DNA from 2 places in the Polaribacter sp. 20A6 genome. Region 1 is predicted to be linked to the other one. Evidence: riboswitches for the same ligand, from Rfam matches in the RefSeq annotation. Region 1 holds a riboswitch; the other holds the start of a gene.
The links. A riboswitch is a leader RNA that binds a small molecule or an ion and turns the genes downstream of it on or off. The one in region 1 is predicted to bind S-adenosylmethionine.

Region 1 (16,842 bases):
GTATGTCCTGGGTATTTCTTATAAAATATTTTAAGAGGTTCATTTTCGTGCTTATCTGCACTATGAATTTGACCAACAACAACGGCGTGTGAAGCGGCTACACGAGCATCTCCAGTTGCAGATACATTCATGACTTTAAGTGTAGCTGTTAATTTGTCATTCGCAGTTTTAGGATACCATTTTTTTACTTGCGCTAATTCTGTTCTTGTATTGTTAGATGTTCCGTGTGTGTTTCCACCGTTAGGTGATTTAAAAACAACCCAATCTCCGCTTTCATCGCTTGTAGCGTAAAAGAAATCTTTGTTTTCAAGGTTGTTTGCAACACCAACATTAGTACCGTCTCCTAATATTAATTTCCAATGATCGAAAAACGGAATAACGTCATTTGCATAAACTGTTTTTTTAGTTTCTTTTTTAATTTCACTTTTATCAGCCTTTTTAGGCTTGCTATTACAACTATTTAATACTAGTAAAATGGTAAGTACAAATATGGTTGATGCAGATTTAATCATTTTTTTATTCATTTTATTTTTATTTAAGTTCAACTTTGTTATCATTTAAATCGCTACTTTTAATATGTGTAGATAATTTATTAAAATGTTTTTTCATCATATTAGTAGCAAGGTTAGAATCTTGAGACTCTATGGCTAAATAGATATCCTCGTGTTTTTTTATTTCAGAAATCAATTTATCTCCTTCACAAACCGTTTTTCTGTCGTAAGTAGCAAGAATAGGTGGCGTAATTAAAAGCATTAACGAAATCATTGTATTGTTTTTACTTGCTTTTGCGATTGCCAAATGAAATAATAAATCCTCTTCTAAATAATCATCTCCTTCAGTAAGTTTAGCCTTAAAATCATTTAAAGTGTCTTTTATACGTTTTAAGTCTGTTTCTGTTCTTCTTTGAGCAGCTAAACTAACAGTCTTTAACTCTAATGATATTCTGGTTTCTACGAGTTCATTAAAAGTAGGAGTGTTTAGAGAAATAATTTCATCTACCATTCCATTAAAACCTGTTAATCCAATACTTAGAATAGTACCGCTTTGAGACATTGATTTTATAACTCCATAAAACTCTAATTTCCTGATTGCCTCTCTAATGTGATTTCTTTTTACATCAAACTTTTCAGACATAATTCTCTCGGAAGGTAATTTGTCTCCTCGTTCTAAATTTTTAGAGTTAATTAAATCTCTAATCATGCAAATTACATTGTTTTCTAAGGTTTTCTTTTCGTTATTATCTATCAGGCTTATCTTCATAAAATTGATTATTCTATTATTTTTAGGGGTTCTACGTAATTATTTTATTGAAAATATTCTAAAAGAGCTAATATTCCATTGTAAGAAATGATGCACGCAAATAGCAGTGATGCATATAATCCTATATTTACAAAAAGACTTGTTTTGTAGCCTTGCATTATTTTTTTATTATTTACTATTAAAATAATTCCTAGAATAACAATTGGTAAAACAAACACATTAAAAACTTGCGATAAAATTTGAATTTCTATTGGATTTGCTCCAAAAGCAGGACCTATTAATGCAACCAAACACGCAATTGCAGTTATGATTCTAAACTGACGCGAATTGGTGTCTAGTTTTCCTGATTGATAATCGGCAATTAATAAAGGAGCAATTAGTAAACACGGGAAAATAGAAGATAAACCAGCACTTAATGCTCCAAAAAAGAAAATTGAAACTGCCCAACTCCCTGCAACAGGTTCTAAAGTATTTGCCATATCTAAAACTTGGGTAACTTCTTTCCCTTGGTAATACAATGCACCTGCAGCGACTGCCATAATAACACCACTAATAATAAAGATTAAAATTGCTGCTGTTATAGAATCCTTTTTTTGTTGATCTAAATTTTTAATAGTCCATCCTTTTCCTTTTACAAACAAAGGCCTTGATAAAAAGGTAGCTGATGCCATTGTAGTACCAACAAAGGCTGCAACTAACATTTTACCACCTGCTACGTCTGGTATTGTTGGTATTAAACCTTTAACTACATCCATAGAAAGTGGCTGTACAAAACATAAAGAAAGTATAAATGAAAGCCCCATTAAGCTTACAAAAATGACAAGTATTTTTTCGAAAAAGGTGTATTTACCTACCAACATTAATAAGTAAAAAGTAATAATTATTACAATTGCAGTAATTAAAACGGTTTCATATTTATAGGCGATTAAACCTTCGAAGTTCATGGCTAATATTTCAAAAATAATATTGGCAGAAATACCTAAAATTCCCATTAAAGAGTTCCATTGGCCAAACGTAATACCAACAATGATTAAAATGGCGAATATTTTACCATATTTAAAATGTTTTTTAAAGCCATAAAGAGCTGTTTCTCCTGTTATTAAAGCATAATTTCCATAAGTAAACATTAGTACACCAGAGAAAAGGCAACTTATTAAAAGTACCCATAAGAGTTGCATGTTAAATTTACTACCTGCAACAATCATAGAAGTTACACTACCTGTACCAATGGTATATCCAATGGCGAAAATCCCAGGGCCAAATCCTAAAATAACTGCTATTATTTTTTGTAGGAATGACTTTTTATTTTGGGGTGTTGTCATAGTTAATTGTTTTTTATTTAGTTAATTATTCCATTCTGTATGATAGAATTTATTTGATTCGTCATTAATTCTTTGGTAGGTATGAGCCCCAAAATAATCACGTTGTGCTTGTATTAAATTTGCTGATGAATTTGCGATGGCAAAACTGTTTAAGAAATTAATAGATTCACTAAAGTTAGGAATCGGTAATTCATTTAAAATACATTCAGAAACTGCTTTTTTAACACTAGGTTTTAGCGTTTTTATTTTATCAATGATGGTTTCATCAGTTAAAATATTGTCTGTAGATTTAAATATGGTAACCAATTCTACCATTAATTCAGATCTAATAATACAACCGTTTGTCCAAACTCTAGCCAATTCACTTAAGTTCAAATTCCATTGGTAGTTTTTAGACGCTTCTTGTATCAATTTAAAACCTTGATAATGATTCACTATTCTTGCAAATTGATATGCTTTTAAAATATCATCAATGGCAACGTTAAAATTAGTGTTGATTTTTGTTGCTAAATTTTTGCTTGCAGCAATTCTTTCATCCTTATAAAAAGAAGTATAACGAGCAAATAGAGCAGTAGCAATCATAGAACTTGGCACTCCTAATTGAGCGGTAGTTATGGTAGTCCAGTTTCCTGTTCCTTTATTTCCTGCCTTATCCATTATTTGGTTCACTAACCAATCATCACCTTCTTTTTTTCTTAAAATATCGATGGTGATTTCTAATAAATAGCTGTTTGTTGTTTCTTTCCAAGATTCTAGAATATCTGCTATTTCATCCGGATTATGCCCTAATGCTTTTAACATTACAAACACTTCTGCTAACAATTGCATTTCTACATATTCAATTCCATTGTGTACCATTTTCACAAAATGACCACTGCCTTCTGTACCTATATAGGTGCAACAAGGTAAGTTGTTGGCATCTTTAGCAGCGATAGCTTCTAAAAAAGGTTGCACGCCTTTATAACTTTCTTTGCTTCCTCCGGGCATAATAGATGGACCTTTTAAAGCACCTTCTTCTCCACCAGAAACCCCAGCGCCAACAAAATGAATGTTTTTACCTTTTAGATAATCAAAGCGTTCTTTGGTTTTATTGTAGTTTGAATTTCCTCCGTCTATTAAGATATCTCCATCTTCTAAAAAAGGCAATAGATCTTCAATAACATTATCTACAATTTTACCAGCATTCACCATTAACATGATTTTTCTTGGCGTCTCTAGAGAATTTACAAAAGATTCGATATGGTCAAACGGAAGACTTGTTGCTAATTCTTTAAATTCATTTTTAAAATTTTTAGCAACATCTTCTTCTATACCTGGAACATGTCTGTTGAATAGAGATATATGAAACCCTTTATTAGCTAAATTTCGAGCAAGGCTTTTCCCCATAACTCCTAATCCGAATAATCCAAATTCCGATTTTTTTGATAATTCCTTACTAATCACTTTTACAATATTTTTAGGCGTTAAACTTATATCGACTTTAATAGCGTTTTTTGGTGCTTCTAAAATGTCAAATTGAGATTTCAATAAATCAGCACTCATAAAATGACCTTCACGTTGATTTATTCTTTCTTTAATTTGATTGAAAGAACCATCAAGAAAAACCCACTTTACACTATCTTTTATGTTTGTGTTTAAAATATCACGATATTTCTCTTTCAATGCAGAACAAACTATAATGCAACCTTTATCCTTTAATTGTTCTATTGCTAATTTGTTTAATGTTTGTAACCAACCGAATCTATCATCATCATTTAAGGCTTCTCCATTAGACATTTTTAAAATGTTTTTCTTCGGATGAAAATCATCTCCATCAAAAAAAGGAACATTTAATTCTTTAGATAATAAGTGACCGATGGTGCTTTTTCCACAACCAGAAACTCCCATAATAAATGTAATGTTTGTTTTAAAATTGCTCATATTTTTTTGGTTAACCAGTTTGGGCACCCAAATATATGTTTTTTAAATTAAAAGTACCTGTATCCTGTTCTTTTTTTTGAAAACAGATAATTGCTTGAAAATTAGTTTAAAAGATGTTTTTTTCTGTAACATAATTCTAATGTGTATAATTTATTAGAATATGGTTTTAAAGGAGTTTAATTTTAGAGGTAGAAAAAAAATGATAAAATATCTATTCGTATAAAGTTTTATCGATGGATTATTTATCAAAAATAAAAGAGTAAAAATATCTTTTGTTGATTAAGTGAGTGTCCATTTATTTGAACGAAATATAAATGAACTTTGTTTTTTAGAATACATTTTAGCTTTCTAATTTCTGATACTATTTTAAGTGTAGTTAAATATATTCAGCATAAAAAAAGCCTCTAGAAAATAAATTCTAAAGGCTTTTTTTAATTATATTTTTAAGTTTTACAACTTAAAAGCTTCTTTAATTGCATCTACATAGTCTAATTTTTCCCAAGTAAAAGTTTCTACTTCTTCGCTCGTAGTTTCTCCCATAGGATTTGTAAATGTAACTGTTTTTACTTCTGGAGTTCTTCCCATGTGACCATAAGCAGCAGTTTCAGAATAAATAGGGCTTCTTAATTTTAAACGTTTTTCTATAAAATAAGGACGCATATCAAAAATAGCTTCTACTTTTTTACTGATTTCTCCATCAGTTAAATCAACAGTAGCTGTACCATACGTTTCAACATTTATACTTGTTGGTTTAGCAACACCAATTGCATAAGAAACTTGTACCAAAACTTCTTTACAAAGTCCGGCAGCAACTAAATTTTTAGCAATATGTCTTGTTGCATATGCTCCAGATCTATCAACTTTAGAAGGATCTTTTCCAGAGAAAGCACCACCACCGTGAGCTCCTTTTCCTCCGTAGGTATCAACAATAATTTTTCTACCTGTTAAACCAGTATCACCGTGAGGTCCACCAATAACAAAAACACCTGTTGGGTTAATGTGGTAAGTAATATTGTCTGTAAATAATTTCTGAAGATGCTCAGGTAATTTTGCAACCACTCTAGGAATTAAAATTTCAACAATATCTTTTTTAATTTTTGCTAACATCACATCATCAGACTTGTCAAAATCATCATGCTGTGTAGAAATTACAATAGCGTCAATTCTTTGTGGTACATTATCATCAGAATACTCAATAGTAACTTGAGATTTAGCATCTGGACGTAAATAAGGAATATCTTTATTTTCTCTACGTAAAGCAGCTAATTCAATTAACAATCTATGAGATAATTCTAATGCTAAAGGCATATAGTTCTCAGTTTCATCAGTAGCATAACCAAACATCATTCCTTGGTCTCCTGCACCTTGTTCTTCTGGGTTTGCTCTATCAACACCTTGGTTAATATCTGGAGATTGTTCGTGGATTGCAGATAAAACTCCACAAGAGTTTCCATCAAACATATAAGCTCCTTTGGTATAACCAATTTTGTTAATTACATCTCTAGCAATTTTCTGTACATCTAAATACGTTTTAGATTTTACTTCTCCTGCTAAAAATACTTGACCGGTTGTAACCATGGTCTCACAAGCCACTTTACTAGATTTGTCGAATGCTAAAAAGTTATCGATTAAAGCATCAGAAATTTGATCAGCAATTTTGTCTGGGTGTCCTTCAGAAACACTTTCTGAGGTAAATAAATATGACATAATAAATCTTTTTTAATATTAAAAATTGATTTTTTTTAAACGTGTTCTTCCTATTGGAAATCAAGAAAAATAAAAAGAGATTGCATAAGTCGCTGAAAGTAGTAGAATATTACTGCTTTAGCATTTTTTGTTTCAGCAGATATAAATATCAGCGTCAGAGGTTGCAATCAGTTCAAATTTTTCCTCTAAAATTCTTTGCAAAGTTACAGCTTAAATTCTAATAACATAATTTTTAAGCATAATATTTTATTATGGTATCATCAATAAAACAAACTTCATTGTTTGTTATTTATTTGATACTTATTAAACAAGGGGTTTTAATGTGATATTTATATTTCTAAAAAATAAATTGATTTTTTCTTGGTTATTAAATTTTTCTAAACATATATTTGCATTCAGAAAGTTCAATAACTTATCGAAATGTTATCAAGAAAGGTGGAGGGAAAGACCCGTTGAAACCTTAGCAACCCTTTTCGTGAGGAAAAGAAGGTGCTAAATTCTACTTAATTTCAGATTCATTTATCAGAAATTGGATAGATAACCCATAAACAATTACACTTCCGTGTATTTGTAAAATTCTTAATAACATTTTTCTAGTAAGTACATCAAATTTTTGATGCATTCGACTTTTGGTTTAATCATTTATTAACTCAAAAAAAATAGAAAAATGAGTACGCACAAATTAGCAACAAACGCACTACATGCAGGGCATGATGTAACACAAAATGGAGGAACAAGAGCAGTTCCTATTTACCAAACATCATCATATGTTTTTAACAACTCAGAACATGCTGCAAACCTTTTTTCATTAAAAGAATTAGGTTTTATTTATACTCGATTAAATAACCCAACAAACCAAATTTTACAAGATCGTTTAGCGGCTGTAGAAGGCGGAATTGGAGCCGTAGTTTTTGCCTCTGGGACAGGTGCAATTGCAACGGGTTTATTAACACTTTTAAAAGCAGGAGACCATATTGTAGCTTCTAGTAGTTTATATGGTGGAACGTATAATTTATTAAGTGTAACCTTACCAAGATTAGGTATTACAACTACGTTTGTAGATGCTGATAATCCAGATAATTTTGCAGCTGCAGTTCAAGAGAACACAAGAGCATTTTTTGTAGAATCTTTAGGGAATCCTAAATTAGATGTGTTAGATTTAGAGGCAATTGCTGAACATTCTAAAGCAGCAGAAGTTCCTTTTATAGTTGATAATACAGTGGCAACACCAGCATTATTAAATCCTATTAAGCATGGAGCAAATCTTGTAATTCATTCTTTAACAAAATATATTGGCGGACAAGGAACTTCTTTAGGAGGAGCAATTATTGATGCTGGAACTTTTAACTGGGCAAACGGAAAATTCCCTGAATTTACAGAGCCTTCTGCAGGGTACCATGGTTTAAAATATCATGAAGCTTTAGGTGCAGCAGCATTTACTTTTAAATTAATTTTAGAAGGGTTACGTGATTTTGGTGCAGCTTTAAGTCCAACAAACGCATTTAATATTATTCAAGGTTTAGAAACTTTACCAGTTAGAATTAAGCAACATTCTAAAAACGCATTGGCTTTGGCAACTTGGTTAGAAGCACAAGAAGAGGTTACTTGGGTAAACTATCCTGGTTTAGAAAGTAATAAATACAAAACGTTAGCAGATAAGTATTTGCCAAAAGGGCAAAGTGGTTTGGTAACTTTTGGAGTAAAAGGTGGTTTTGAAGCAGCAAAAACAATCGCTGATAATACCAAATTATTCTCTTTATTAGCAAATATTGGTGATACAAAATCATTAATTATTCACCCAGCAAGTACAACGCATCAACAATTAGATGAAGCTGCACAAGCAAGTGCAGGTGTAAGTCAAGATTTAATTAGGTTGTCTGTTGGTATTGAAGATTTAGAAGATTTAAAAGCAGATTTAACAGCAGCTTTTTCAAAAATATAATGAGTGTGTCTGTTCAAGCGCAGTCGAGAACTATTATTATTTTTGACTGCGCTTAAATAGACAATAATTTAAAATTCAGTAAATAACTTGGAACATCCATTACAACATATCAAAATAAAAGATTTTACTACAGAATCAGGTGCCTTAATTTCGGAAATGAATTTAAGTTACCAGGTTTTTGGTCAAGATTTAGGAACAGCTCCTATCATTTTGGTAAATCATGCACTTACGGGTAATTCTTATGTTGCAGGTAAAGAAGGTTGGTGGCGAGATATTGTTGGAGATGAAAAGGCAATTAATACTAAAACCTATACCATTTTATCCTTTAATATTCCTGGTAATGGTTTCGATGGAATTTTAATTGATAACTATAAAGACTTTATAGCGAGAGATGTTGCAAAGATATTTTTAGAAGGTTTATCAATATTAAAAATTGAGACTTTATTTGCATTGATAGCAGGTTCTTTAGGTGGAGGAATTGCCTGGGAAATGATGGTGTTAAACAACAATTTAACGCAACATTTTTTACCAATTGCAACCGATTGGAAATCTACAGATTGGTTAATTGCCAATTGTCAAATTCAAGAACAGTTTTTGGTAAATTCTAGCAATCCTGTGCACGATGCAAGAATGCACGCAATGTTGTGTTATAGAACGCCAGAAAGTTTTAAAGAACGTTTTCATCGATCTAAAAAAGAAGATTCAGATATTTTTGATGTAGAAAGTTGGTTGTTGCATCATGGTAAATCGTTGCAAGAACGCTATCAATTATCGTCTTACAAATTAATGAATCAATTATTAAAAACGATTGATGTTACTGTTGGCGGAAAAAAAAATATTGAAATTCTAGATAAAATTGATGCAAATATTCACATTATTGGTGTGAATTCAGATTTGTTTTTTACTGCGGAAGAAAACAGAGAAACACATAAAAAGTTAGCATTAACAAAAGATAATGTTACGTATAACGAGATAAATTCGGTGCATGGTCATGACGCTTTTTTAATGGAATATGATCAATTGCAGAAAATTATTGAGCCTATTTTTAATAAAGATTATAGAGAAAAGAAGATGAAAGTTTTAAAATTTGGAGGAAAATCTTTAGCCAATGGTGAAGGATTAGAAAATGCAATAGAAATTATTGCAAGTAAATATAAAGCCGGAATAAAAGTAACTGTTGTTGCCTCTGCAAGAGGGAATTCTACAAACGAGCTAGAAGCTATTTTAGATAAGGCAGCGTCAAAAAAAGAGTATAAAACCAAGTTTGAAAAATTTAAAGCATATCAATCAGAACCAAATAGTTCTGTAGACTTTTCTCAAGAATTTTCTAAATTAGAAACTATTTTTGAAGGTGTTTCTTTATTGGGAGATTATAGTCATAAAATTAAAGATGAGGTTTTAGCTCAAGGAGAATTGTTGTCTGTAAAATTGGTAGCAAGTTTGTTAGAGAAAGAAAATATTTCTGCAAATGCAGTAGATTCTAGATCTTTAATTATTACTGATGAAAACTTTGGAAATGCACAACCTATTCCTGCGGTTTCTAAAGAAAATGTCATTAGTTTTTTCAAAAATAATGACACAACAGTTAATATTGTTACAGGTTTTATAGCATCCAACAAAAAAGGAGAAACCACTACGTTGGGTAGAAATGGTAGTAATTATACAGCAGCTTTATTAGCTAATTATTTAGATGCAGATGAGTTACAGAATTACACACACGTAAGCGGAATTTTTACAGCAAATCCAGACTTGGTCGCAGATGCTAAAAAGATTGAGCAATTATCGTTCTCAGAAGCGAATGAAATGGCCAATTTTGGAGCCACTATTTTACATGCAAAAACCATTATTCCGTTATTAGAGAAAAACATCAACCTTAGAATTTTAAATACATTTCATAAAGAAGATAAAGGAACTTTAATCACCTCAGAATCTTCATCAGCAAAAGGAATTAAATCTATTGCAACGATAGATAATGTTGCTTTATTAAATTTTGAAGGGAGAGGTTTGTTAGGTAAAGTAGGTGTTGATGCTCGTATTTTTAAAACCTTAAGTGATCGGAATATTAGTATCAGTATTATTGCGCAAGGTTCTTCAGAAAGAGGAATTGGGTTAATTATTGATGCAGATAAAGCACAAGAAGCGGTTGCTGCCCTAGAAAGAGAATTTGAAAATGATTTTTATTCGCAAGATGTAAACCATATTTCTATTGTACATAATGTGGCCGTAATTTCTATTATTGGTCAAGATTTAAGTGAGTTTCATTTACCATATAATGCCTTAATTAAAAACCAAATTGTACCTGTTTTATTCAATAACACGGTTACTGGGAAAAACGTGAGTTTGGTGGTTAAAAAAGATCAATTACACAAAGCTGTAAATGTTATTCATGGGCAAGTTTTTGGAGTTACCAAAAAAATAAATATTGCCATTTTTGGTAAAGGTTTAGTTGGTGGTACTTTAATTGATCAAATTATAGAAAACACACAATCTGTTTTAGAAAGAAGAAAAATTCAATTGAATGTTTTTGCAGTGGCAAACTCTAAAAAAGTGTTGCTAAATAAAAACGGGGTTTCTAAAGATTGGAAACAAAATCTATTAGAAAACGGAGAAGAAAATGTAAATGTTGATGATATTATCGCTTTTGCAAAAGCGAATCATTTTGAGAATTTAATAGCAGTAGATAACACGGCAAGTGTTAATTTTGTAAGTAATTATATTCCGTTTATAGAAGCTGGTTTCGATTTGGTTTCTTGTAATAAAATAGCGAATACATTATCATTCGATTTTTACAAAGAAGTAAGAGCGAAGTTGAAAGAATATAAAAAACAGTACTTGTACGAAACTAATGTTGGTGCAGGTTTACCTTTAATAGATACGATTCGTTTATTACATGAGTCAGGAGAGAATATCACCAAAATTAGAGGTGTTTTTTCAGGAAGTTTGAGTTATTTATTTAATACTTTTTCTGCTGAAAATGTTCCTTTTTCAAATACGTTGCAAGAAGCAATAGATAAAGGTTTTACAGAACCGGACCCTCGTGAAGATTTAGGAGGAAATGATGTTGCTAGAAAATTATTAATTTTGGCAAGAGAATTAGAGTTAGAAAATGAATTTGATGAGGTTGAAATCAAGAATTTAATTCCAGAAAATTTAAGAGAAGGTTCCGCTACTGATTTCTTAGGGAAATTAGAATTATTGAATGATGAATATCAAAAAATAAAAGAAAATCAAGAGCCAAATCATGTTTTACGTTATATTGGCGAATTAAGTGGAGATTTATCTCAAAATAAAGGAAAATTAGAAGTGAAATTAGTTTCCACAGATAAAAGTACTCCTTTAGGTTCTTTAAAAGGTTCTGATGCAATTTTTGAAATTTATACAGAATCTTACGGAGAACAACCAATTGTAATTCAAGGAGCAGGAGCGGGAGCAAGTGTTACGGCAAGAGGGGTTTTTGGAGATATATTAAGATTAGCAAAACATAATAACTAAATAGTTGGCAGTATTTCAGTCAATCACGATTTAAAAAAAGAAACAAGATTAAAAAGAGACAAGAATCAAGACGAAAAAATAAGAGAATTATCAATTTTTGTCTTGGCTCTTGATTCTAAAAGCGAAAGCGGTCTAACAATCTAATAATTACAATGAGCAAACATTTCGAAACAGAAGCAATAAGAAGTCAAACAGAAAGAAGTCAGTTTTCTGAACATTCTACACCTTTATATTTAACCTCTAGTTTTGTTTTTGACGATGCAGAAGACATGCGTTCATCCTTCGCAGAAGAAAAAGAACGTAATTTATATAGTCGTTTTACAAATCCTAACACAACAGAATTTGTAGATAAAATTGTGGCAATGGAAGGAGCAGAGGCAGGTTATGCTTTTGCAACAGGTATGGCAGCTATATTTTCATCATTTGCAGCTTTGTTAAGTGCCGGAGATCATATCGTTTCTTGTAGATCTGTATTTGGATCAACACATGGAATGTTTACTAAATATTTACCAAAATGGAATATTGAAACTTCTTATTTTAAGGTTGATGAGGTAGATTTAATTGAAAGTTTGATAAAAGAAAATACAAAAGTTCTTTATATAGAAACGCCAACAAACCCAGCTGTAGATATTTTAGATTTAGAGTTGATTGGTAAAATTGCAAAAAAACACAACCTTATTTTTATTGTTGACAACTGCTTTGCAACACCATATATTCAGCAGCCAATTAAATTCGGAGCAGATTTGGTAATTCATTCTGCAACAAAATTAATTGACGGACAAGGAAGAGTTTTAGGTGGAGTAACAGTTGGTAGAGCAGATTTATTAAGAGAAATCTATTTGTTTGCAAGAAATACGGGTCCAGCAATGTCTCCTTTTAATGCTTGGGTGTTGTCTAAAAGTTTAGAAACCTTATCAATTAGAGTAGAAAAACATTGCGAAAATGCTTTGAAAGTAGCTTCTTTTTTAGAAGAAAATGAAAATGTAGAGTTTGTAAAATACCCATTTTTAAAGTCGCATCCTCAATATGAAGTAGCTAAAAACCAAATGAAATTAGGTGGAAATATTGTTGCTTTTGAAATAAAAGGAGGAATTGAAGCAGGAAGAAAATTTTTAGATGCTATAAAAATGTGTTCATTATCGGCAAATTTAGGAGATACAAGAACTATTGTAACCCATCCATCTTCTACAACTCACGGACGTTTGTCTGAAGAAGATAGATTAGAAGTTGGTATTACAAATGGTTTGGTAAGAGTTTCAGTTGGTTTAGAACATGCAGATGATATTATTGCTGATTTAAAACAAGCTTTAAATAATAATTAATAATAGTTGTTTTGGTTGTTTAAAGAGTTGGTTTTAATCTCTTTATTTAATTAAATAATAATTTTATTTAAAATTACGCTAAATTGGTTAACCAATTTTGTACTTTTAAAAATTCAATTATTAATGTTATTATTTTTATGAAAATTTCTTTCAGATTATTATTTGTTGGTGCATTATTTTTATCTTATTTTTCTTGTAGTTCTGCAGATTCAGATGAAGAAATAGTAGATATTTTGTCTTTATCTACGATTGCTGAATTTTCTGCAAGTCAAGAAACACAATCGGTTACTGTAACTGCTAATGCCTATTGGTACACGAGTAATAATAATGATTGGATTACAATTTCACCAACAAATGGAATTGGTAATAAAACAATAAATATTTCTGTATCATCAAATACGGAATTTAATACTCGTACAGGTAGCATTACTGTAATTAGCGGTGATTTATCGGAGTCTTTAATAATAACTCAAGCTGCAAGAGAAGAAATAACAGGAGATTTAGATCCTAATAAAGTACCTTCTCAAAATTTTGATTTAGCTACATGGAATTTAAGTATTCCTATTAATAATGGAAGTGGTGTTGCTAAAACAATTACTGTAAGTGAACTTAATGGAGTATATAAAAATGATACTTATTTTTATACTGCTAATGACGGAGGAATGGTTTTTAAGTGTCCAGTAGACGGATTTAAAACATCTACAGGTACAAGTTATACAAGAGTTGAGTTTCGCGAAATGTTAAGAGGAACCAATACTAGTATAGATACCAAAGGAGTTAATAAAAATAATTGGGTTTTTGGTACTGCTCCGCAAGCGGATATAACTGCCGCTGCAAGTTATGACGGAGAAATGTCTGCAACACTTGCTGTAAATCATGTAACAACTACAGGAGATTCTGGTCAGCAAGGACGTGTTATTGTTGGTCAAATTCATGCAAATGATAACGAACCTATCCGTCTTTATTATAGAAAATTAGCAGGTAATACTTTGGGGTCTATTTATTTTGCACACGAACCTGTAGAGGGAAGTGGAGCTGAACAATGGCATGAAATGATTGGTTCTAAAGATAGTTCTGCTTCAAATACTTCAGATGGAATTGCTCTAGACGAAAAATTTAGCTACAATATTAAAGTTGTTGGAGATGATCTCACGGTTACTATTATAAGAGAAGGTAAAGCAGATGTTGTTAAAACTGTAGTTATGGCAAATAGTGGTTATAATAATGGCGGACAATACATGTATTTTAAAGCAGGTGTTTACAATCAGAATAATACAGGAGATGCTGATGATTATGTACAAGCTACTTTTTACGCTTTAGAAAAGTCGCACACTGCAAATTAAGTTATCGTTAAAAATACTTAGATTTTAGATTAAACTATAAACCCACTGAGATAATACTTAGTGGTTTTATAGTTTCAAAAGTTATTTATAAAAAAGTATATCCTACTATTTTAGTATAGTAATTAAATTGTGTAATTTTGTACTATGCTATCAAAGAAAACAAAATACGGAATTAAAGCACTTACTTATCTTGCAAGACTAGAAGATAAAACGCCTGTTTCTATTGCTACGATTTCTAAAAATGAAAATATTTCTTTAAAATTTTTAGAAACTATTCTTTTAACCCTTCGTAAAAACGGGTTGTTAGCGTCTAAAAAAGGAAAAGGTGGTGGCTACTATCTTTTAAAGGAACCTAAAGATATTCAAATGACTACTATTATGAGAATCTTAGAAGGGCCAATTGCCATGATTCCTTGTGTTAGTTTAAATTTTTACGAAAAATGTGCCGATTGTCCTGATGAAAACCTTTGTGCTGTAAATAAGTTAATGGTTCAGGTAAGAGATAGTTCTTTGCAAATTTTTAAAAATACTACTTTGGCAGATTTGTGTAATTGCTAAAACTATAAGTCATTTCGAGGAGGAACAACGAAGCCTTCTTTTTGTTTTATTTATTATTAATTGCCATTTCTAAGCACTAAGCAAGTAGCAATCTCTTAATTATTTCTTTCCGTCTTTAAGTTGATATTCAACTTCTTTTTCCAATTAATATTTAGTACAATACATCTTTACAAATACATTTTATATTCCCTTTGTATTATTTTAATTACTAAATCCTTGTAGTAGTTACATATTCATAATTTATTTGCCGTTTTTTTATTAATCTACTAAATCTATAGGGTTTAGGTAATTTTAAAGATTTAATCCCGACTTTTTGTATAATAATAATGTAGATTTGCATACCCTATTAAAGTAGTAGGGTAATTATTTGAATTAATTTTTTTTATGATTTTAGACCAAATCATTTTTAGTAAAAAAGCACAGACTAAAGGTTTTAAAGAAGATAAAACTTCTGAAAAACCTTTACGAAGTGTGCTTAAGGCATTAAGTTGGAGAGTTATAGGTACAATAGATACTTTAATAGTGTCTTACCTCTTAACAGGGGAGTTATCAGTGGCTACTTCAATTGCATCAATAGATTTTTTAACAAAGTTAGTTTTATACTTTTTTCACGAGAGAGTATGGAATAAAATAAAATGGGGAAAGTAATGAGCTTAAACTTAACACAAGTTAACGCAGAATTAAAAGATAAAAGTCCAGCAGAAATTATAGCTTGGGCTATTTCTTTTGCTAAAAATCCAGTAATCACAACCAACTTCAGACCTTATGAAGTTGCAATTTTAAAAGCGGTTACGGATGTGCAAAAAGACATTAAAGTAATTTGGTGCGACACTGGTTACAATACGATGCAGACGTATAAACATGCAGAAGATATTATAGAAAAACTGAATTTAAATATTCATTTATATACACCAAAACAAACTGCTGCTCACAGAAATGTTGTTTTAGGAGTTCCTTCGGTAGAAGATCCAAAACATGTTTTGTTTACAGAACAAGTTAAGTTAGAACCATTTTCTAGAGCTATGAAAGAGCATCAACCAGATGTTTGGTTTACAAACTTAAGAAAAGGTCAAACTGCATTTAGAGACAGTATAGATGTTGTTTCTCAAAGTAAAGACGGTGTAGTAAAAGTGAGTCCGTTTTATAACTGGACAGATGAAGAATTAGACGCTTATTTAGTAGAACAAAATTTACCAAACGAGTTTACATATTTCGATCCAACAAAAGTAGAAAGTAACAGAGAATGTGGTTTACACATCTAAAAAGATAATTATGAGTAATACAACAATACAAGTAGATGCTTTAGAAAGTGAAGCAATTTATATTTTTAGAGAAGTTGTAGCGCAGTTCGAAAAACCTGTGTTGCTTTTTTCTGGAGGAAAAGACAGTATAACGTTAGTACGTTTAGCTCAAAAAGCATTTTATCCAGCAAAAATTCCTTTCCCTTTAATGCATATTGATACAGGTCATAATTTTCCTGAAACGATTGAATTTAGAGATCGTTTGGCTAAAGAATTAGGTGTTGAGTTAATTGTAAGAAATGTACAAGACAATATAGATTCTGGTAGAGTAAAAGAAGAAACTGGTAGATATGCAAGTAGAAATATGTTGCAAACAGAAACTTTATTAGACGCTATTGAAGAATTTGGTTTTGATGCTTGTATTGGAGGGGCAAGAAGAGATGAAGAAAAAGCAAGAGCAAAAGAAAGAATCTTTTCTGTAAGAGATGATTTTGGTCAGTGGGATGAAAAAAACCAACGTCCAGAAGTATTCGATATGTTAAACGGACGTATAGATTTAGGTCAGAATGTACGTGTTTTTCCAATTTCTAACTGGACAGAATTAGACGTTTGGTCTTATATAGAACAAGAAAATATCGAGATTCCATCAATCTATTTTGCACATAAAAGAAAAATATTTGTAAGAGACGGAATGATCTGGTCTGCAGATGATGAAGTTGTTTTTAGAGATGAAGA
Region 2 (16,842 bases), on a different contig from region 1:
ATTCTCTACAAACCAGAATGAAGTTACAAAAATTAGTGGAGATACTAAATTTCAATTAACTACAGACAGTGGTTTAGTAGGTAGAGCACCACAACAATCTAGAGTTACTGCATTGGCAGTTGGTCGTGAGGCAGCAGCTTTTTTCTTATGGAGAACAGACGGAATTTTAGATACAGAAGTAAAACTTGCAGAATACCAAAACAATATTGATAGAAATGCAAGAATGGGAGATACGAAGTTTATAGATCAAAATAATGATGGTGTTTTAGATGAATCAGACAGGGTTTATAGTGGTAGTGGATTACCAGAATATGAATTAGGATATACTTTTAACGCAAACTATAAAAATTGGGATTTTTCAATGAACTGGTATGCTGCATTAGGGCAAGAGATAATGAATGGTTTTGATGCTTGGGCATATGGTTTTGGTAGACATAAAGATCAAATTTATCAATGGTCTCCACAAAATCAAAACTCTACAGTACCAACTTATAGAAACGATGTTACAAGACATAACAACTATTTAGGGTATAGTGATCTTTGGTTAGAAGATGGTTCTTATTTAAGATTAAGACAAGTTTCTATGGGATATAGTTTTCCTAAAAACACTTTAGACAAAATGGGACTTAGCAGATTGCGTTTTTATGTAAGAGCTCAAAACCCATTAACTATTACTAAATACTCTGGTTACAATCCAGAAGTAGGTGGGGGAATACAAGCAAGAGGTTTAGATAAAAATACTGGACCAATATCCTCACAATATATGTTAGGAGTAAACATTAATTTTTAATTTAATATAAACTTATTTGTGATGAAACAATTAATTTTTAAATATTTTATATTCATTTTTACTTTAGGAGTGTTAAGCTCTTGTGATGCAGATGAATTTTTAGAACAAAAGAACCCAAACTTAATATCTACAGATAATTATTGGAGAAATTTAGCGGAAACTCAAACAGGTTTAAATGCTGTTTATCAAACACTACATAAACCAGCTATTTTAAATAAGTTTGAAGAAATGTTACGTTCAGATATGGGATATCCTGGTTATGGTCGCCCAAATCCAAACAATACAGAAGATTTCTATTTACACTTATATAATGGAAGTAGTTTGGCAATCTTAAATAAATGGCAAGATTCTTATTTAGGTATTTTTAGAGCAAACCAAGTAATTGAAGCTTTAAATAATATAAAAGAGACAGCAACAGATGAAGCAGAATGGACTTCGCAAATGGCGCAAGCACGTTTCTTTAGAGGGTTATTTCACTTTTATTTACACACCACTTTTAATAATGGAAGTATTATTATAAGAGATGCGGTACCTGCTACCAATGAAGATTTTTCAAAAGCATTATCTCCTGCGTCGGATGTAATTAGTTTTGTTAGAGAAGATTTAGAATATGCGTATGCTAACTTGTATAAAAATGGAGAATACCCAGACAATGATTTGGCTAAAGTTACTTCTGGTGCAGCTGCAACAATTTTAGGTACTAGCTATTTATACGAATTAGACTATAGTAAAGCAATGGTTTATTTTGATGATGTAATTAATAATCATGGTTATTCTTTAGAAACAGATTTAACTAAGATGTTTACAACTGCTGGTGAATTTAATAGAGAATCTATTTTAGAAATTAATTTTTCTGAAGAAAACACAAGATTAGATTTACCACCTTGGGATGGAGATTCAGGAACAAACTGGATAAACGTTCGTACAGCACAAACACGTTCTGCAACTGGACCAGCATGGATTGTAAATGCATACAAAACAGAACCTATGGATCCTTTAGATTCTAGAAATTACTATACAGATCCTAACACATCTAGCGTTAGTTTAAGAAGCGTACCATTAAGAAACTCTTCTATGATGGCGGTTGTAGACGACAATGAAACAACGTATTACTTAACAGGAACTACTAGTGAATACGGTAGATTTGGAGGAGCCAATTGGGGCTTCGGTTGGTGGAAAAAGTACACCAATGATGATATTGTTTCTACAGAAAGTCAACTTCCTGGTGGACAAGCATATTCTACTAAAAATGTAACTCTTAATAGATTGGCAGATGTTTTATTAATGCAAGCAGAATGTAAAATAAAAACAGGTGATGTAGAAGGAGCAATCAAATTAATAAACCAGATTAGAAAAAGATGGGGATTGGTGCTTTTAGGAAGACCAAATGGAGATACTACTCGTACGTATGACAAAGAAGATACTGATGCAGAATACACGGCAGATGAATTGATGCAACGTTTAATGAGAGTTGAAAAACCTTTAGAAATGGGAGTAGAAGGTCATAATATAAGATTTTTAGATTTCCAAAGATGGAAAAAATCTGATAACTATGGTTTTAAAGACCGATTAAAAGAATTGTCTGAAGAAGTATATTACGGAGTAGACTTTTCATATACAAAAAGAAGTAATAACCAAACGGTTACAAGAGGTAATTTTCCTTCATTAGTAAACGAATTACCAACAGTAAATTCTACTGCTGTAGATTATGAATATGATACACCATATTTAAATTATGATGAAGCTAAAAATGGTACGTATCCTATTCCTTTTGCAGAGGTAAATTCTAACCCAAACATAAATTAAAAGATATATCATGAAAAATATAAAAAATTATATACTTTTCTTCAGTTTACTGGCCTTGCTAAGTTGTGAAGAAGATTCTTATAAAGGGTACACAGCACCAGATGATTTGTCTGATGTTTCATGGCTTATTGGTTTAGATCCAAATAGACCAAATATAGATGCAAAGTTTAAAGTAAATATAGATACTTATATTTCTTTTTTCGATTTATCTCAAGGAGCAACAAGTCACGAATGGATTTTAGAGGATGGAGATCATTTTCTAAAAGATGGTTTCACTTCTAGCGATACTTTATCAAAATTTATTAATGAAGACGTTGGTTTGTCTAGTTCAGAAAGTAAGGCACATGTTTTATTTGGTAAAAGTGGTTTAACTAAAATTAGATTACGAAATAAATTTACTGAAGAAGTAAGTCCTAATGTTTCGGAGGATAGAGCAGCGTATGTTATAGCAAATTCATCAACAGAAGGAGATGAACATATAATGGACGTAGAGTTTTTGTTTGATGTTTATGCAAATATTTTACCTGCTTTTTCAGTTTTAAAAGACGGTGCAGAAGTATTAAATGTTACAGAAACAGATATTCCTGATATTAAAGATGAAAGTACTTGGCCAGTTATAGAAGTAGAGGCAGCAACCGGATTAACTTTTGTAGATAAATCTACTACCGGAAGACCTAACAGAGTAACGTGGTTAATTCCAGATGGAGTACCTAGTCAGGCAGGTACTTTGGCAGAATTATCTCAAGATGTAAAGTTTTATAAATTGGGTACCTATAATGCAGGAACTATAAGATCTTTAAGACAAGTACAAACTGTAGATGGAGTAGAAGATAATGCACCAGTGGCTTCAGCTGAAAAAATTATACCTTTAAAAGTGAAAGTAATTCAGTCTTCACAACCTTTTGTTTTTGACAAAGCATTAACAGAAAATGAAAATGAAGTAATAGAGTTTAGAGTTACTGGAGAGTTAAAAGCATTTTCTGGAGAAGAAGCTAATTTTACTGTGAATGTAAAAAACGCTGCTAAAGGATTAGATGAAGATTTCACTGTGCAAACAGCTAGAGTAAAAGAAGGTAATGCCACTTTTATTGAGTTAATATTATCTGCACCAATTTATAATTCTGATGTAATTACGGTTTCTTATAATGGTACAACTATTCTTTCTGCAGACGAAAGAGTGTTAGCTCCTTTTGCAAATCAAAAAGTACAAATGCATTTTGATAACAATGTTTTACCATCAAATTCTTGGGGTAGTTTTGAGCCTGAAGGAGGTGGTGTAAATAATGCTTTTGCAACAGGTAAGTTTTTTATTCCTGGAGGAAATGGAAATGGTCAGTTTGGAGCTGGAGAAGAAATTTGGGCACGTAGCACAGATAAAGCATATGCAGGTGGTGCTAGTATGAGATATAAACTGCCAAATGTTGCTATACCTACTGTAAACCTTTTTGGTTTTGGTTTAGCAGATGGTCCAAATGGTATGCCAGCAGGAACTTACCAAGTGTCTTATTGGGTGTATGTAGAGCCAGGTACAACCTTAATTACTTTTAGAATGGAATTTGGTAATCCTGTTTTAGATTATTTACATTTTGATATCTCAAGTATCGAAAAAGGTAAATGGGTACGCGTTTTTGCAGATGCGCCTGCTGTTATTCCGGCAGATTTAACAAGCAGTGATGCAAAAAGAAGAACTACATTAAGAGTTTTAGCAGAAGATAATGTAGGGATTGCTACAGCAGAGCAGCTAATGTATTTAGATGAGTTAACACTTATTAAATTAGAAGAAAGACCTTAATTAAAATTAGAAATAATGATGAAAAATATAATAAAATATATTGCCGTTTTTACAATCGTTTTGGCATTCACTTCTTGTGACGAAGAAAGCAATTTTGAAGAGTCTACGACAGCTTTAACACCAGTATATACCATTACAGACATTACAGGTAATAATGCCGCTTTTAAAATTAATATATACAAAGAAGTAAGTGTAATTGTAGAATATTCTACAGAAGTAAATTTAGAATCTTACACATCTTCTGGTTTTACCGATTCTTCTACTGATACTAATTTTGAAGTAGAAGTAAATAAGTTAGACGATGAAGCAACTGTAAATTATGTTTTATCTGCGGACAAAACAACAGGAGAAGGAACCTTAACTGTAGACGGAACTACTGTTTTTAATGTAAAAGTTTCTGAAGAAGAAGTTTATAATTAATATTATTTTTTAACTTAATAAGAAAGGCTACAGATATCTGTAGCCTTTTTTTGTTTTAACTAAATTATGTTTTTTATTTATCTAAATGATATAAAAGTTATCTTACAAGTATTAAAAATGATTTTTTAAACTTTCTTTATTTACCTTTTAAGTAAGAATTAAAAGGTAATATATGATTTGTTTTAGATAAAAATGAAGCCTACCAAAAACAGCTTATTATTTACTTTTAACATCTAGCATAATTACAGATTTGTAATTTATAATTGCTAAAGAGTCAACTAAATAACTAAACAATGACAATAGAAAAAATAGAAGCGTTTGTTCTTAAAGATACTTTATCTAAAAGTTTTTTCTTTTCACAATGGGAATATGCAGAACGTTGTATCTGTGTTGTTAAAGTAACAGCCTCTAACGGTGAACACGGTTGGGGAGAGGCTTATGGTCCTGCTACAATGGTAGAAGCAGGTATAAAATTATTAGAATCAACTGTGGTAGGAGAAAATCCTTTAGAAAATGAAGTAATTTGGAACAAAATGTACCGAAAGACGTTAGATTTTTCTAGAAGAGGTGTTTATATGGCATCAGTTAGTGCTATAGATATTGCTATCTGGGATTTAAAAGGTAAAATTTTAGGATTACCAGTTTCAACATTATTAGGAGGTGCACATAGAAAGAAAATACAACCATATGCAACAGGTTTATACTTTACAAATCACGATAATTTTTCTGAAGGATTTGTAGAAGAAGCAAAAATGTACGTTTCTCAGGGCTTTAAGGCTATAAAAATGAAAGTTGGTTTAGGCATCAAAGAAGATGTTGCTAATGTAAAATTAATTAGAGAAACTATTGGGCCAGACATCGCTTTAATGGTAGATTCTAATCATGCCTATACTTTTAGAGAAGCAGTTGAGCTTTCTAGGAAAATAGAAAAATACGATATTGGTTGGTTTGAAGAACCAATTTCACCAGAGTTTTATGAACAGTATAGCGAGTTAAGAGAAAAGACGACGATTCCTATTGCAGGTGGAGAATGTGAATATTTACGATTTGGATTTAATGAATTAATCAAAAATAAATCTGTAGATATTTTGCAACCAGATGTTTGTGCAAGTGGAGGTTTAACAGAAGCAAAAAGAATTGCTGCTTTGGCAAGTACAAATGGTATCGATTTAATTCCACATACTTGGGGAACTTCTATTGGTTTACATGTTGGTTTGCATTTTATTGCGAACTTAGAGGCGATTCCTGGTAGAATGTATCAAGCAGATTACCTAATAGAGTTTGATCAAACAGAAAACGGATTAAGAGACAACTTAACATTTCCTAAATTAGAAATGAAAGATGGTATGTTAGAAGTACCAAATAGACCTGGTTTAGGAATTGATGTAGATGAAGATGTTTTACGTAAGTATTGTATCAGTAGTACTACCAATGAAATAGAAATTGAAAAAATATTAAATAAATAAACAAGCATATGAAGACTCAAAACTTCGGATATAAAAAATTATACATTGATGGTCAGTTAGTAGATGCTGTTAGTGGAGAAAGAGAAGATGTTATTTGCCCAGCAACAGGAGAAGTAATTGCTCAGGTTGCAAAAGCAGGAAAAGCAGATGCAGAAAAAGCATTGATCTCATCACAAAAAGGTTTTAAATATTGGTCTAAACTTTCTTTAATAGAAAGAACCGTTTGGATGTTAAAATTGCGTGATGCAATTTTAGAAAAATCAGATGAGTTAAGAAATGCAATGGTGCATGAAATGGGTAAAACCTATGCAGGTTCTGAAGAAGATATATTAAGACTTACAGAGTCATTAGAATGGTACCCAAATGCCATGAAAAATTTAAGAGAAGAGCAAATTCCTGATTATGAAGGTACGCATACTCATAAAATGATTTCGAAACCAGCAGGAGTTGCTATTGCTTATTTAGCATGGAATTTTCCGTTATTAAATGTTGGGTATAAAATAGGACCAGCATTGGCTTCTGGTTGTTCTTTAATTATTAAACCATCTAGTTTATCGCCTTTATCTGCATATATGGTAGGTGAAATTTTAGAAAGTATCAATTTTCCAGCTGGTGTGGTTACCATTTTAGCAGGTTCTAGTAGAGAAGTGGCAACACCAATGACTACCAGTAAAATTCCTGCAGTAATTACCATGATTGGTTCTACGCAAACAGGACAAAGAATTATTGCTGATAGTACAACTTCTATCAAAAAATTAGGAATGGAATTAGGAGGAAATGCTCCTTTTATTGTTTTTGAAGATGCCGATTTAGAGTTGGCTTTAGATTTAGCAATCGGATTAAAATTTGGAAATACAGGTCAGATTTGTGTGGCTGCAAACAGAATTTTCGTTCATAAAAATATCTATGACAAATTCTTAAAGGAATATGTAAAAAGAGCATCAGCATTAAAAATAGGTTTTGGAACTAAAGAAAATCCAGATGTATTTATGGGCCCTTTGGCTTCTAGGGGATCTAGAGACAGAATGTTTGAGTTAATTGAAGATGCTGTAAGTAAAGGAGCAAAATTAGAATATGGAGGAAGTATTCCTGAAGATTTACCTGAAGGAGGAAACTGGATGCAACCAACCATTATTTCTGGTACTACAACAGAAATGAAATTGTTTAGAGAAGAAACTTTTGGTCCTATTGCAGGTGTAATGTCTTTTGATACTGATGATGAAGTTTTAGAATTAGCAAACGATACAGAATTTGGTTTAGCTTCTTATATTTTTACAAACAATAACAAGAGAATAGAAAGATTTACAGAAGATTTAGAGTTTGGAGAAATTCAAATTAATGGTGTAAAATATGCTATTTATTTACCTCACGGTGGATTTAAAAATAGTGGAATTGGACACGATTGTTCACACCTAGCTTTAGATGATTATTTAGTTAAGAAACGTATTACATCAGCACTATAATTATGACGAAAAATTTATTACAAGCTAGTTTAAAGGAGGGTAAAACACTTTACGGTCCTTTTTGTAAAGTACAAGACCCTGCAATGGTAGAAATTGCTGCTTTAGGAGGTTTCGATTTTGTTATTATAGACATGGAGCATGGTCCTTACAGCATAGAATCTACTCAGAATATGATTAGAGCTGCAGAGGCTAGAGGAATTACACCTGTTGTAAGAGTTACAGAAAATTCTGAAACTTTAATTCTAAGAACTTTAGATATTGGAGTTAAATGCATTCAGGTTCCGCAAATATGTACCAAAGCAGATGCGGAAAGATTAGTAAAATCTACCAAGTTTTATCCGAAAGGAGAAAGAGGTATGTGCAGATATGTAAGAGCAGCAGAGTATACAAATATTAGTGCGGCAGATCATTTTGGAAAAGCAAATAATGATATTACAACCATTATTCACATAGAAGGAATGGAAGGTATTAATAACTTAGAAGAAATTGTACAAGTAGATGGTATTGATGTGATCTTTTTAGGTCCTTATGATTTATCTCAATCTTGTGGTGTTCCTGGTTTGGTTAATGATCCTAAAGTAGTCGATGCTATGAAAGGTGCTGTAGAAACTGCTAAAAAATACGGTAAGTTTGTAGGTACTTTTACAGAGACTCCAGAGAAAGCAAAAATGTGGAAAGACATTGGTGTACAATATATTTCTTATGCGGTAGATGTTGGTTTAGTTATGAATTCTTTTAAAGAAATTACTGCAAAACTTAAAGCTTAAGCAAAAAACACTATAAATAATGAAACCCTATAACTGAAAAGTTATAGGGTTTTCTTTTGCCTTAAAATTAATGAATCAATTTAAACCTGTCTCTTCGACTTTTTTAGGAGAAGTTGTATAAAGAGGTTAAATACAATATACGTAATATGATGTGATTTCTTTTAGAGACTTTCAATCAAGATATATTTTGATTTCAGTAGTGTTCGAAAGGACAAAACTAGGAGGGAACTGAATTGATAATAAAGCTGGTCACTTCTGCTTTTTTGGAGATGTCACATAAAGAAGATAACACACAACATGAGTATTACTATATGATTTCCTCTATTAAAGGATAAACAAAAAAAGCTAACAATTTTAAATTGCTAGCTTTTATAAAGTACGTAATTTGTGGAAAATAATTATTTAGTTTTTAACTAATTTCTTTGTAGAGATTCCTTTGTCTGAAGATATTTTAACTAAATAAACAGATTTAGTTAAAGAAGAAACATCAATAGATTTTGTATTCGTAGTAGAAAGTACTTTTTTACCTAACAGATTAAAGATTTCAACTTTATTAAGCGTTTCTTTAGAGCTAATAAATAATTGATCTTCTGCAGGGTTTGGATACATTTTTACTTCTTCTAATTGATTAGAATGAACATTAGCAGTAGGAGCATCTTCTATAATTGCGCTCATTTGATCAAAATAAAGAACGTCTCCAGCAACACCATTTACAGTTGTGTTTTCTGCATCATAATTATAACCAAGCCACATTTCTATATTGCGAACTTCTGTAGCAGTGTTTGTATGATTAAAAGGAAGAGGAATGGCAAAAGATAATTCTTCCCAAGTATTTGCAGTACCACTTGTGCTAACAATTGTGGTAGGATAACCATTAAGTTGTAAGTTTTCTCCAGCAGCATTTGTGGTTTTTAATCGAACCATAATTGCTATAGGAGTTGTTCTTGAAGATCTTACCCACATTGTTACCTTGGCTTGTTTTCCGTCAGTAATAATTCCAGCAGCATAAGGCTGTGAAAAATCATTAAAGTACCAAAACTGAGCATCTTGATCTTTAGTAAAAGTACTTTTAAAACTTTTGGTTCCATCTTTAGCAAAATCTGTAGATAATTCTCTACCTAATTGAGTTGTATTTCCCCTAAAAGTATAACTTCCTACGACATCATCAAAACTAGGGTTTTTAATAAATTCAGAATATGTAGAAGGAGGTAATTCTGTTAAAAATTCAATTTCATCAATATATAATTTAGCTCCTGATGGGTCTGTTAAAGCACTACCAGCTCTAAATAATATATCTAATGTAGTAACCTCTCCTGTAATAGCAGACACATCTAAATATATTGTTTGAAATCCACCAGCAAATTTAGCTAACAATACGCCATTATTATTTTGAGTATCAATGCTAGAAGGTTCATCTGTTGTTCCTGCGGGTCTAAACTTTCCTTGTACTTGTACATTTATAGCCTCTGTTTCGTTATAAACTTTAACTTTAATGTAGTTGTAAACGTCTGCATCTAATACAATAAAAGCATCATCTCCGCCTTGTCCTCTTCTAATATTGGCATTGTTATTTGTTGTGCCAGATTCAGTTCTGTCTAGAGTTAGTGCCCCATCAGAAGAGGGTGTAGTAGTTCCATCATCCCAAGATACTGTTCCGGGACCATAGCCTTTAACCCAAGATTGAGCATCGGTTGTAAATTGATAATGTGTAGGTCCTTGTTGTGCAGCTATTTTTGTGGTAGTAAAAAGGACTACAGCCATAAATAAAATTTTAAAGTATTTTTTTTTCATAATAAATGGTTTATAGTGTTTAAAATATTAGTTTTTTATATCTATAAAATTAATTTATATGTTAGCATATTTCATGCTAAATATTACCTTTTACTTGCGCTGGTTTATCCGAAATATAAAATGTAAGTTGTTTGTATTGTCTTGTTTATGTCTTGAGTGATTTTTTTTTTTGTTTTAAAATATGTAGGTAAAAACTATACTAAATTTCCTACTATATTTAAGTTGTTATTACTTAGGTTTTTTTAATTGTATAGCTGAAATAAAATTAGATTGTAGATGTAAATGTCTGTTTTAAAAGTAAGAAATTGGTCTGTTTGATTGCCCTTAAATTTATCTTAATAGTCTAAATAGTTCTCAATTATGCTCGAATTAGTTAACTTCGACTATACTAGCATTAGAAAATTTAATAACAGAAAAAATAACAACCAATTAAGTTAAATAAAAGGGAGTTAACTAACCTCTATTAGATTGTTTTAATTCTTTTTAGTCTTCATTTTTCATGAATATAAACACAGATATCTGGTTATGAGTTTATTTTGTTTTTATAAACTTCCTTTCTTGAAGCCATTTTTCTAATTCTTCTTTTCCTCCTTTACGTTTACAATATCCACATCCCCATTGATCGTTTGTAGTTACCACTTGTATAAAATGGTTTCCTCCTGATGGGCAATTTGCAGTCCAACTATTCTCATTAAAACCTGTTGGTTTAGGATGTAATTGTTGTTGCTCTAAAAAAGTAATTAATGGTGTAATTTTTTGAATTGCTTTTGCTTTCTCAATGGTTTTAGGAGTTTTTATATCAGAAATGATTGTCTCAAATTCAAGTTGTGTAAAAATAACGCTATCCTTTAAAGTAGGATAACCGGTATAAAAATGGTTTGCTTCAATTAATTGATGAATAACATAAATAATATCTTCTTTTTTTGTGTCAAATTGTAATTTGTATTGAACTTTAATTTCTAATTCATCATTGTGGTAGGAATAAGTAGTCATTAAAAAGTGAAATTCATTTTTAATGGTTGCAGTGCTCCCGAAATCTAATTCAGAATTCATTTTAACGCCTTCTTGCGTTGTAAAAACAGTTTTCATAATACATAATTTAAAAGTTATGCATCAGGGAAATATAATAAAAAAGGAGGTTCATTTATTTTGACTGAACTGTCCGTATTCTAAACCACCGTGACTGTTGTGCTCGGTTGGTACGCATTTTTTGCGTTCCTGATACAGGACAAAAGTAAGAAATATTCTTGGACAACATAATTGTAAATTTAATTTGTTTCTAAATGGCATCTATTTTATATTGATTAAGCGAACCTGAACCTAAAGTGAATTATCTTTTGAATAATTATTTTCTAGTTTTATAATCTGTTCAGCATATTTCCCTGCATTCCGCGAAAAGCTTTATTTCAGGAAAAACGCTTCTCTAAAAAAAGCCTTGGACACAACTTTAAAGTCTCCGATTTAGATTTTATTTGACCACTTATTCTCTAAAAAAAATTGAGGAGAGGTCTAGCTCCATTTCTAATTTAGAAAAGTATTGCATAGATCAAGATAGTAAATAAATGTCCTGTAAAAGTTTATAAAAACTTGTTATTAAAAATGATTTACACTTTCTCAGATGTAGTTTAGTGCAGCGTTCTCGATATGATAAGTCTTTCAAGTATTTTTTAGATATATGGTATTGCTAAAGTTTCAGTATCTCAAGATATAAAGCTTTTTTATTTAACAGATATGTTTAATGATTGAATTATAGGGGTGTACCAAATGAATCTAACTCTTCATTTTGATTATTATTATTATTATTATTATTATTATTTGGTGTTAGAACATATCCCCCCCTTAAAAAGCACATTTGTCTTACTTCACTTTTTAGAATAAATATTTTATTTACAGTTGAGAAATAGCATAAAATAATTGAATGTTTTTTTTGAAATCAATTTAGAAAATTAATGCATGTTAGACATAAATAAAGTATCGTTAAAAGAAAAAATAGGATATGCTCTTGGAGATGGTGCTGCCAATATAGCTTGGAGAGGTGTTGCCGCATTTCTATTTATATTTTATACCGATGTTTTTGGATTGCATCCTGCAACAGTAGGGCTTTTAATGTTGGTATCTCGTTTTAGCGATGGTATTAGCGATATTTTAATGGGTATTATTGGCGACAGAACCAAATCTAAATACGGTAAATTTAGACCTTGGATTTTGTGGACAGCGGTTCCGTTAGGTCTTAGTCTTTCGTTGTTATTTTCTAGTCCCGATTTAAATCCAACAGGTAAAATTATTTATGCTTATATCACCTACATTGCATTTACCTTAATTTATACAGCAAATAACGTTCCTTACGGAGCATTAATGGCGGTAATGACGGGTAATGATAAAGAAAGAACAAGTATTGGTTCTTTTAGAATGGTTGGGGCATTTGGAGGAGGAATGTTGGTACAAGGAGCCTTACTTTTTTTGGTTGCTTATTTTGGTAATGTAAACCCAACTATTAAAGTTGATAAATTAGATACAGAAAGATTTAAAGTTGAAGTCTCTGCACCAAAAGATGTTTTAAACGCAAATATTAAAACAGAAAACGGAATTGCTTTATTTACTTGGGATACTCTTGAATCCGAAGAAAATATTCCGACCAAAGGAAAGAGCTTTACCATAGAAGCTAATAAAAATTACACATTTATTGTAACCGGAGAAAAAGACATCAATAAAGAATCTTTTTCAATTATAGATCAAAAGAAAGGATATAGCAACTCTATTTATGTAATGTCTATTTTCTTAACCTTGTTTATGATTATTACTTTTTATTCAACAAAAGAAAGAGTATTACCACCTAAAGACCAAGAAACAAACTTAAAACAAGATCTAAAAGATTTAATTACAAACAAACCTTGGTTAATTTTATTAGCAATTGGCCTGTTATTTAATGTGTATAATTCTATAAAACAAGGAATTGTTGTAGTTTACTTTACACATTATTTAAATGATCAATTATTGGCCGCCAGTTTTATGGTTGGCTTAATGTTAGCCTCTATTGCAGGAGCAATGATTACCGCTCCTTTAGGTAAAATATTAGGAAAACGAATGTTGTTTATTTGTGCACTATTATTTTCTGGAGGTGTAAATGCATTACTAGTTTTCTGTGGTCCAAATGATATTTCTATGATTTTCACCTTAGGTATTATCTCTGAATTTGGTGCGGCAATTCTGCCTACTTTGTTCTTTGTAATGTTAGGAGATGCAGCAGATTATTCAGAATTTAAAAACGGACGGAGAGCAACAGGATTGGTATATTCTGCAGGTTCTTTTGCAACAAAATTTGGAGGCGGAATTGCAGGAGCAATTATAGGTTTGGTTTTAGCTGCATTTCATTATAGTGGTCAAGATTCGGTGGCAATTGAAGGTGCATTACCAGGAGTTGTTATGTTAATGAGTTGGATTCCATCCATAGTTACCATTTTAGCAGCGATTGTAATGTTCTTTTATCCGCTTACCCAGACTAAATTAGATGAAATTACATCAGAATTAAACGCAAGAAGATTACTAGAAAAATAGAATATATAAAAATATTGATACTATACTTATGAATAAATTTCCGAAAGATTTTGTTTGGGGAACAGCTACATCATCATATCAGATTGAAGGAGCTAGTGATTTAGATGGAAAAGGGCCGTCTATTTGGGATGCTTTCTGTAGCATTCCTGGTAAAATAAATAATAATGAAACAGGTGATATTGCTTGCGATCATTATCATAAATTTAAAGAAGACATACAGTTAATGAAAGATATGGGCGTTAAAGCCTATCGTTTTTCTATTGCTTGGTCTCGTATTATGCCAACAGGAAAAGGAGTTGTTAATGAAAAAGGAATTCAGTTTTATTCTGAGTTAATTGATGAACTTTTAAAAGCAGATATCGTGCCTTGGGTTACACTTTATCATTGGGATTTACCATTGGCGTTACAAATGGAAAATGACGGTTGGTTAAATAAAGATATTACCGATTACTTTAAAGAATATGCTGATATCTGTTTTGATAGGTTTGGTGATCGTGTAAAAAACTGGATTACATTAAATGAACCTTGGGTAGTTTCTATTTTAGGCTACGGACAAGGTGTTTTTGCTCCTGGTAGAGTTTCTAATTCAGAACCTTATTTAGCAGGACATCATTTAATTTTATCACATGCAAAAGCTGTAAAGTTATATCGAGAAAAATATACGCATCAAAAAGGAGAAATAGGAATTTCTAATAATTGCGATTGGAGAGAACCTTTAACAGATAGTAAAGAAGATAAAGACGCTGCAGAAAGAGCTCTAGAATTTTTTATCGCTTGGTTTGCAGATCCTATTTACAAAGGAGATTATCCGAAGGTAATGAAAGAACGATTAAAAGAACGTCTTCCTTCCTTTTCTAAAGAAGAGAAAGAGTTAATTACAGGTACTTCAGACTTTTTTGGACTAAATCATTACACCACCATGTTTGCCGCAAATTCAGACGGAATTAAAAAGGAAGTTGCTGTAAATGGAAATGGAGGAATTTCTGAAGATCAGGATGTAGATTTGTCTGTAGATAAAGATTGGAAAGTAACTTTAATGGACTGGGCAGTGGTGCCTTGGGGATGTAAGAAACTTTTAAAATGGATAGATAAACGTTACAATAAACCAAATATTTACATCACAGAAAATGGTTGTGCCTATCCAGATAAATTAATAGATGGTAAAATTGATGACCAAGAAAGGTTAGATTTTTATCAAGGATACTTAATAGCTTGTCAAGAAGCAATACAAGATGGCGTAAACTTAAAAGGCTATTTTGCTTGGTCTTTTATGGATAATTTTGAATGGGCTCTGGGATATGAGCAAAGGTTCGGGTTGCATTATGTAGATTTTACAACTTTAGAAAGAATACCAAAAAAATCGGCACATTGGTTTAAAAAAGTAATAAAAAACAATAACGCAGAAGTAACATTATAATCAAATTAAATATGAAAAATATACTAAAATTTACAATCATTATTATAAGTATCTGTTTTGGTTGCAATAAACCAATAGATAAAATAGAAGAAACAACAGCAACAAGAATAACAACAGCAAAACCTATAAGTCCATATTTCTTTGGTCAGAATTTGTGGTTAACAAATAGGGCAGAAGGTAGACCAGGTTACATTCAAGAATCTCTTTGGGGAAAAGTAAAAGAAAGTGGGCCAACAATCATTAGAATTGGCGGTAATGGTTATGATGTTAAAATGCCACCTATGGAGACTTTAGAAACTTGGGTAAAATCTATTAAAAAAATTGGTGCAGAACCGTTATTTCAAGTTTCTAAATTAGAATCTGCAGAAAGAGCTGCCGAATTAGTAAAACATTTTAGTAAAGATAGTTTAAAAGTTAAATATTGGTCTATTGGAAATGAACCTTACGGAATGTCTAAATGGTCTATAGATTCAATTTCTAACATGATAAAAACGTATGCTACGGCTATGAAAGTTGTAGACCCAGCAATTAAGATTTTTGTTCCAGATGCAGCCTCATATTATAATGATTTATACGAGGCACTACTATTAAGTGATGAAAAAAGTGTTGCTGGACGTGATGAAAATGGAAATTGGTATATAGATGGTGTAAATTTTCACTCGTACCCTAATGGAAAGGAATATACGAGAAAAGATGTTATTTTTAATTCTGTAGACAAAATTCGTGGTCAAATTTTAAGTTTAAAAGAAGATATAGATGCCTCTAATTTAAAATATAATAGAACAGGAGATGCTGCATTAACTTGGGGACTTACAGAATTTAATATTACGTATTCTAACCCAGATGACTTAAGTATAGAAGGTATTTCTGTACCTTCATTTATAAACGGTCAGTTTTGGGTAGATGTATTTTCTTTATCAATGGAATATGAAGCTTTTTGTGTAACCCCTTGGTGTATTCAAGAAAGTGATGTTGCAAAAACCTATTTTGGTTATATTGGTAGTCCACCAAACTTTACACCTCATTCTACGTATTACCACATGCAAATGATGTCAGAAAACATAACAGGAAACTATGTTAAAATGACTAGTAATAAAGGGTACTTTAAGATTTTAGGTTCTGAAAATGAAGCTCAAAATAGTTTCTTATTAATGAATCAAAGTGAAAAAGACTCTTACAATTTTGATTTGAACTCTTTAAACAAAAACACAAAAGATGATTTGATTTTAACATCAGAAAACGAATTAAAAGCTAATTTTAAAGGAACAATTGCCCCAAACAGTACAATGGTGCTTGTTTTTAATAAAAGTGGAGTTCTTAAAAAACAAATTCTTTACACCATTGAAATGGCAAAAAATAATAAAGCTCCAGAGGTAATCGTATTTTAAAAAAGAATACATACTAAAAGGAAACTTTTAACTTCTTTGAACAACTCTTAATTGTAAGAAATGTTCGAAGAAGTTAATTTTATTAATACCAAATGCTCAATTTAATGAGTACTTTAAATAACAAGAAACATTACCTTTAATAAAAAATAAAATATATTATTTGTTAAGTTTCTAAGGTTAGCTTATT

Region 2: linked by a shared signal. The riboswitch ahead of GQS57_RS09945 (hypothetical protein) and the one ahead of GQS57_RS12290 (O-acetylhomoserine aminocarboxypropyltransferase/cysteine synthase family protein) in region 1 are both predicted to bind S-adenosylmethionine.

What each region holds. Positions count from the first base shown of each region.
Region 1 covers NZ_WTPZ01000004.1:502,363-519,204, reverse strand. The annotation lists gene GQS57_RS12315 (polysaccharide lyase family 7 protein) at 1-524, opposite strand, end outside; gene GQS57_RS12310 (FadR/GntR family transcriptional regulator) at 532-1,260, opposite strand; gene GQS57_RS12305 (Nramp family divalent metal transporter) at 1,305-2,582, opposite strand; gene gndA (NADP-dependent phosphogluconate dehydrogenase) at 2,604-4,502, opposite strand; gene metK (methionine adenosyltransferase) at 4,953-6,209, opposite strand; SAM riboswitch class I at 6,630-6,753, shown strand; gene GQS57_RS12290 (O-acetylhomoserine aminocarboxypropyltransferase/cysteine synthase family protein) at 6,877-8,151, shown strand; gene thrA (bifunctional aspartate kinase/homoserine dehydrogenase I) at 8,239-11,643, shown strand; gene GQS57_RS12280 (O-succinylhomoserine sulfhydrylase) at 11,796-12,965, shown strand; gene GQS57_RS12275 (polysaccharide lyase family 7 protein) at 13,103-14,308, shown strand; gene GQS57_RS12270 (Rrf2 family transcriptional regulator) at 14,453-14,866, shown strand; gene GQS57_RS12265 (DUF2061 domain-containing protein) at 15,251-15,514, shown strand; gene GQS57_RS12260 (phosphoadenosine phosphosulfate reductase family protein) at 15,514-16,128, shown strand; gene cysD (sulfate adenylyltransferase subunit CysD) at 16,139-16,842, shown strand, end outside.
Region 2 covers NZ_WTPZ01000003.1:626,203-643,044, forward strand. The annotation lists gene GQS57_RS09905 (TonB-dependent receptor) at 1-790, shown strand, start outside; gene GQS57_RS09910 (RagB/SusD family nutrient uptake outer membrane protein) at 812-2,596, shown strand; gene GQS57_RS09915 (hypothetical protein) at 2,607-4,388, shown strand; gene GQS57_RS09920 (hypothetical protein) at 4,404-4,808, shown strand; gene GQS57_RS09925 (mandelate racemase/muconate lactonizing enzyme family protein) at 5,102-6,274, shown strand; gene GQS57_RS09930 (NAD-dependent succinate-semialdehyde dehydrogenase) at 6,283-7,737, shown strand; gene GQS57_RS09935 (HpcH/HpaI aldolase/citrate lyase family protein) at 7,740-8,504, shown strand; gene GQS57_RS09940 (T9SS type A sorting domain-containing protein) at 8,907-10,295, opposite strand; gene GQS57_RS09945 (hypothetical protein) at 10,827-11,384, opposite strand; SAM-I-IV-variant riboswitch at 11,431-11,525, opposite strand; gene GQS57_RS09950 (MFS transporter) at 12,249-13,850, shown strand; gene GQS57_RS09955 (GH1 family beta-glucosidase) at 13,879-15,267, shown strand; gene GQS57_RS09960 (hypothetical protein) at 15,279-16,655, shown strand.